Regions from separate parts of the Marinobacter sp. C1S70 genome, predicted to be linked through region 2. Evidence: predicted binding sites of a transcription regulator. Region 2 holds the regulator's gene; each other region holds the start of a gene.
The links. The regulator LexA, encoded in region 2, represses DNA repair genes until DNA is damaged. The targets are predictions, from matches to a motif close to CTGTNTNNNNANACAG.
Positions count from the first base shown of each region.

Region 1: recN (DNA repair protein RecN) is a predicted target of LexA. The motif match lies at 1,001-1,016, and genes of this name have one in related genera.
Region 3: recA (recombinase RecA) is a predicted target of LexA. The motif match lies at 1,031-1,046, and genes of this name have one in related genera.

Region 1 is NZ_AXBW01000012.1:1,476-3,704, reverse strand. It holds gene dnaK (molecular chaperone DnaK) at 1-98, opposite strand, end outside; gene grpE (nucleotide exchange factor GrpE) at 192-800, opposite strand; gene recN (DNA repair protein RecN) at 1,061-2,229, shown strand, end outside.
Region 2 is NZ_AXBW01000018.1:93,489-95,717, forward strand. It holds gene Q669_RS06240 (hypothetical protein) at 58-318, shown strand; gene Q669_RS06245 (cell division inhibitor SulA) at 326-820, opposite strand; gene lexA (transcriptional repressor LexA) at 860-1,471, opposite strand; gene Q669_RS06255 (amidoligase family protein) at 1,638-2,229, shown strand, end outside.
Region 3 is NZ_AXBW01000009.1:48,269-50,497, reverse strand. It holds gene Q669_RS01445 (FAD-dependent oxidoreductase) at 1-441, shown strand, start outside; gene Q669_RS01440 (CinA family protein) at 479-979, shown strand; gene recA (recombinase RecA) at 1,137-2,180, shown strand; gene Q669_RS01430 (flavodoxin family protein) at 2,213-2,229, shown strand, end outside.

The DNA of each region.
Region 1 (2,229 bases), on a different contig from region 2:
TCACCCTCTGCGTTTTCAATTACCTTTACCTTGTCGCCATCCATGATGGCCACACAGGAGTTTGTGGTTCCCAGGTCGATACCAATAATCTTGCTCATCGAATCACTCCAAATCTTTCTGAATGCTGTTCCGGAGAAAGCCTACCCCGGCCTTTGCTGTTTAATCGCTATATTGGCGCTCTGCTCGACTTTTCAAGCCTGCTCGTCGATTTTTGGCGCATCTTCTGCCTTGGCCACTACGACCATCGCCGGACGAACCACCCGGCCATTAAGCAGATAACCTTTCTGCACAACCGCAACCACGCTGTTAGGCTCGGCATCCGGCGCCGGCACCATGGACATGGCTTCGTGCTGCTGCGGATCGAACGGCTCACCCACCGGGTTGAGCTGTTCAACGTTGAATTTCTTCAGGCTGTTCTTGAACAGCGTCAGGGTCATTTCCACACCTTCGCGAATGGACGCAACCAGCTCGCCTGCGTTTTCGTGACCCTCGGTGCTTTCGACCGCCTTCTCCAGACTGTCAGCCACCGGCAACAGCTCTTTCACAAACTTCTCGAGCGCAAACTTGTGAGCTTTTTCCACATCAATCTCGGCCCGGCGACGGACATTCTGCATCTCCGCCTGTGCCCGCAAGGCCTGCTCCTGGTACTCCTGCAATTTCTGCTGCAGCACATCCAGCTCGGAGCCCTGCTCCGGTGACTGCTCGGCATCCTGGTTACCTGCAGCCTGCCCTTCCGCCGCAGCTTCTGCTGCCTCGTTGCGTTCTTCTACCTGTTCGTTGCGCTTTTCGTCAGCACTCATGACAACTCCTGATAACGTTTTCACGGCCACGGAGGCCTGCAGAAATAACCACTCCCGCTTGTGCAGAAAGCAGGAAAGAATCGCTTTGCGAACCGATATGGGGCCCGCTTCCCGGGTTTCAACCGTCACCCACGCAATCTTTGATGTTTTCATCATTTCCTGTTTGCAAACCGGAAAAACACTGTATATATTCACAGCAACTGTATGAACGAACAGTGGTCAGAGTTATTACTTGCTCAAGAACGAGCGGAGGTTGCGGCATGCTCACACAACTCACGGTATCGAACTACGCCATTGCAGAAAGGGTTGAACTCCAGTTCAACCGCGGTATGACAGCCCTGACAGGGGAAACCGGCGCCGGCAAGTCGATTGTGCTTGATGCCCTTGGCCTGGCCATGGGAGGCCGGGCCGATGCCGGCGCTGTTCGCCATGGCGCCAAGCGTGCCGACATTACCGCCAGCTTCGATATATCCCGCATCCCCGAAGCCCGGTCCTGGCTGGACAGCCATGAGCTGGACGACAAGGACGATTGCATCCTGCGCCGGACCATCAGCAAGGACGGCCGCTCCAAGGCATTCATTAATGGCCAGCCCTGCCCGCTGTCACAATTGAAAGAACTGGGCGGCCTGCTGATGGATATCCACAGTCAGCACCAGCATCAATCCCTGCTGCGCAAGGAAACCCACCGAAAGCTGCTGGACGAGTTCGCCGGCGCGGAAAGCCTGGCCGACGAAACCCGATCTGCATGGAAAGCCTGGCACCAGACGCGTCAGAAACTACAGCAACGCCAGCACAATGCTGATGAGGCCGAGGCCCGTTTACAGCTGCTGCGCTATCAGGTGGAAGAGCTGGACAGGTTGGCGCTGGGCGAGGACGAACAGACAACCCTGGAAGCCGAACAGGCACAGCTCAGTCAGGCCGACGCCGTACTTCACAGCAGCCACCAGGCCGCCCTGCTATGCACTGAAGATGAGGTTTCGGCCGCAGACCTGGTGCGCCAGGCACTGCACCAACTGGAGCAACTGCCGGTTGATGTCCCGGCACTGACCGACACCATCCAGATGCTGAACGAAGCACAGATTCAGATTTCAGAAGCCGGCGACAACCTGCGCCGCTTCGTAGACGACTACGAAGCCGACCCGGTCCGACTGAACGAAGTGGAAGAACGGCTCAGCGCCATTTATCAGATGGCGCGCAAACACCGGATCACCCCGGAGGAGTTGCCGGAGTTGCATCAACGCCTGAGCCAGGAGCTGGCCGAACTGGATGGCGGTGAAGGCAGCCTGGAACAGCTTCAGGCCGAGCTGGAAAACCTGCGGGCACGGTTTGACGCCCTGGCCACCAAGCTGACAGAAACACGCCGGAATGCCGCCATCGAGCTCGACCAGCGAATCGCCCGGGAGTTGGCACAATTGAGCATGCCATCGGT
Region 2 (2,229 bases):
TCCGCCTGCCGGAGCCAATCCATTAACATACGCTGACAGCAGATATAGGTTGAATGAATGTCACCTTCGTTTTTTGAAATTGTACAACTCGCCGACGGCGACTACGCGCTTCGCCGGATTGATGACGACGCAGCTCCACTTGTGCGCATCTCATTCTCTGACGAGGCCAGAGAAATGCTGGAAGACCGGGACATGAACGTCGCCAAGGCGATGATTGCCGCTGGCATCGAGGCCGCTGGCAACATCAGCCACGACATTGACTGGGAAGAGGACGAAGGCGAGTTCGCCGACAATCAGCCCCACTACACCTTGCATTGAGCACCCGTTATCTCTGGCGCAACACCACACCGTGGCTATTACCCTTGGCAGATGCCTTTTGCAAGGTTTCCAGCGCTGCACGGCCCAGCTTGTGAGTCCAGAGCACAACGGCATGGCAGGTGCCTGCGCCCAGCGCTCGCTCAGCCAACTCTTGTGCCGGGAATTCTGCCGTTGACCGCAACACAAGAATCTCACTGGCCACAATGCCGTGCATTTTCTGCCACTTGGCCACCAGGGACTGGGGAGGATCAATCCACGCCAGCCAACGTTTCTCCTGGTTGAGTTGTGTGAGCATTGGCAGCAGCAACTGGAAATTCTCCACCTGCTCCTCCGGAAGAATAATCTCGGTAACATTGCCACCGAAGCCAGACGCTGAACGTCGCTCCGAACCGGACGCTGCTGCCCTGGCCGCCGGTGCCCTTTGGCCAGAGGAAACCGCGCCAGCCGCAACAACAGCTGCCGGCTGAAATGCCATGTTCTGAGTGAAGCTCAACTGTTCCATTACTCACCTACCTGCGCCATGCGCTGCCGAATACGGTATTCAGTGAAGATCGGAGCGGCGGATAACGCCTACGCCGAGACCTTCAATAAACAATTCCTGCTCCGCGAGATCGACTTCAATCGGAGCAAACTCCTCATTCTCTGCAATCAGCCAGACCTTGTTGCCTTCCCTGCGGAAACGCTTGACGGTGACCTCCTCTCCGACACGAGCGACAACAATCTGACCGTTATGGACATCCTGGGTACTGTGCACCGCCAGTAAGTCACCATCCAGAATCCCGATGTCTTTCATGCTCATCCCCCGTACCCGCAAAAGGTAATCTGCTGAAGGAGAGAAGAAGCCCGGCTGCAGCGTGCAGTGATCTTCAATATGTTCCTGCGCCAGAATCGGGCTGCCGGCGGCAACCTGCCCGATGACAGGGAGGCCCAGATCCTCTTCGGCCTCCGGCAAGCGAATGCCCCGGCTGGCCCCCGGGACCATCTCTATGGCGCCCTTCCTTGCCAGAGCCCTCAGATGTTCTTCCGCCGCGTTGGCGGAACGGAATCCCAGCTCTGCGGCAATTTCAGCCCTGGTGGGCGGGTAGCCGGTTTCATCCACGTAACGTCGGATAATGTCCAGCACCTGGGATTGTCTTGCGGTCAGTTTCATCAGTCGGGCTCCGGAATTTCGATCCTGTTTTTTTATACAGTGAACTGACTATATACAGTGTTTTATCCAGTGTAAAGCCCTCTACGTTTCGTTTCCTTCCTGTAACGGGCGACCAACAGCCTGTATGTTATGGTGACGCAAACCAGACACAGGGAAGCCACACACAACCATGACCGCACACGACCGCTGCAAGATGCCGGAACAAACGACAAACCGGGACGGCCAGGAACGAAAAGTCGGGGTTGAGATTGAACTGTCCGGCCTGACCTACGAGGCCCTGGTCCAGCATGCCGCCCGATTGCTTGGGGGCGAGCCGGAGCTGACATCCCGTTATGTCACCCGACTGGATACGGACGCCGGAGCATTCACCATTGAGCTGGACTCTGATCCTATCAAAGACCTGGATCTTGCCGACGAGCGGCTCCCGGAATCCATTCGGGAACTCGGCAACCACGCCATGGACGTCATTGATTTTGCCGCCGAGAAGATTGTGCCGTTAGAGATTGTGGGGCCACCGCTCGCAATGTCGGCTCTGGGCATGATCGAAAATCTGGTAGACGAACTGCGAGACCTGGGTGCTGAAGGCAGCCGGGAGGCCATCTATTTTGCGTTCGGGCTTCAACTTAACCCGGAACTGCCCGATCTTGAACCAGAGACCCTGGTACGTTACCTGCAGGCGTTCGCACTGCTGTATGACTGGCTCAAGTCCCGGCATCAGCTGGATATCAGCCGGAAGTTCACCACCTACATCGAGCCCTGGA
Region 3 (2,229 bases), on a different contig from region 2:
GTCCGGTTGGCTGGTGGGCGACGAATGCGGGCCGATGCGGTTCTGGTATCTACCGGTGGCAGGGCTCTGCCCTTTCTGGAAGCCAGCGGCCTGGCCGTAGACGAAGCCGGTTTTGTCAGGGTAGACGCCAGCCATCGCAGCACGTCTCACCACAATGTGTTTGTGGCCGGAGATGCCTGTAGCCGGGTTGACCAACGGCTGGACCGTTCCGGGGTACACGCGGTTCGTGCCGGGCCGATACTGGCCCGCAATCTTGCGGCTGCGATATCGGGTAAACCGTTGGTGCGTTTCTATCCGCGCAGGTTTTCGTTGTACCTGTTGGCGGCGGGAGACTGCACGGCGATTGGTAGTTATGGCCCCTTGACGTTTTCGGGCGCCTGGGTCTGGAAGTGGAAAGACCGCATTGATCGCGGATTTGTTGACAGTTTTCCCGGAGCCTGAGACTGGCGACGGGCATTATAGGAAACGGGAGAACCGTATGAATGTGACCGACGGGCAATTGGCCAAGGCTGGTGACGCGCTGGCGGCGGCGCTTGAGCGCAGGCGGATGACCATCGCTACCGCTGAAAGCTGCACCGGTGGCTGGGTGGCCAAGGTGCTGACTGACCGGGCGGGTTCGTCCGCCTATGTTATGGCGGGTCTGGTGACCTACAGTAACGCCGCGAAGCAGGCCATCCTTGGCGTACAGGCTGATACTCTGGAGCAGTGCGGGGCGGTCAGTGAACCGGTGGTGCGACAGATGGTGACAGGTGCCATACGTGCCACAGGCGTGGATATCGCTGTCGCTGTCAGCGGTGTTGCCGGGCCGGGTGGGGGTAGTGCAGACAAGCCGGTTGGTACGGTCTGGTTTGCCTGGGGCAGCCGGGCTGACAACACCGAAGCCCGGGTAGCGCATTTCGATGGCGATCGGGATCAGGTGCGCCGGCAGTCGGTTTTGTATGTATTAGAAGGAGTTACCGGATTTGTCGAAACCCTGTGAGGATTTTCACCTTTCCGGGGGTTGGTCTCCTTCTGGCCATATGTTTTAATACTGTTCAAATATACAGGAAAACACTGGATGGCTATTCAGGTTTTCTCCGGATTCTGCCGCATTGGCCAACAAGGTTGAGCGGCCCTGGTAACGAGGGTTTGCAAGAATGGAAGATAACCGCAAGAAAGCACTCGGCGCGGCGTTGAGCCAGATCGAACGCCAGTTCGGTAAAGGTGCTGTAATGAAGATGGGCGACCAGCCCCGTGAGGCGATTCCTGCCGTATCCACCGGCTCCCTTGGGCTGGATGTTGCTCTGGGCATTGGTGGTCTTCCTTACGGCCGGATCGTTGAGATTTACGGCCCGGAGAGCTCCGGTAAAACCACGCTGACTCTGCAGGTTATCGCGGAAGCGCAAAAACAGGGTAAAACCTGTGCCTTTGTGGATGCCGAGCACGCACTGGACCCGGTTTATGCGGAAAAGCTGGGTGTTAACGTTGATGAGCTGCTGGTTTCCCAGCCGGATACCGGTGAGCAGGCGCTGGAAATTGCCGACATGCTCGTGCGCTCGAACGCGGTGGACGTGATCATAGTCGATTCGGTTGCGGCACTGACCCCGAAAGCGGAAATCGAAGGCGAGATGGGCGACAGCCACGTGGGTCTTCAGGCTCGCCTGATGTCACAGGCACTGCGCAAGCTTACCGGTAATGTGAAGCACGCCAATTGCCTGATGGTGTTCATCAACCAGATCCGTATGAAGATTGGTGTTATGTTCGGTAGCCCCGAGACCACCACCGGTGGTAACGCCCTGAAATTCTATTCCTCTGTGCGTCTGGATATTCGCCGTATCGGTTCGGTGAAAGACGGCGACGAGGTGGTGGGCAACGAAACCCGCGTAAAAGTCGTCAAGAACAAGGTGTCGCCTCCGTTCCGGCAGGCGGAGTTCCAGATCATGTACGGCAAGGGCATCTACCACATGGCGGAAGTGCTCGATATGGGCGTGAAAGAAGGCTTTGTGGACAAGTCCGGTGCCTGGTACGCCTATAACGGCGACAAGATCGGCCAGGGCAAAGCAAACGCTTGTAAGTTCCTGGAAGAGAACCTGGATATCGCCAATGAAATCGAGGCCAAGGTGCGTGACAAGCTGATGCCCAAGCCGGTCAAGAAAGAAACGGCGGAGGCTCCTGCTGAAGCCAATGGCGAACTGCTGTAAATTTTAAAAAGAGAAAGAAAAGGAGGCGTGACATGAAGCGACTGCTGAT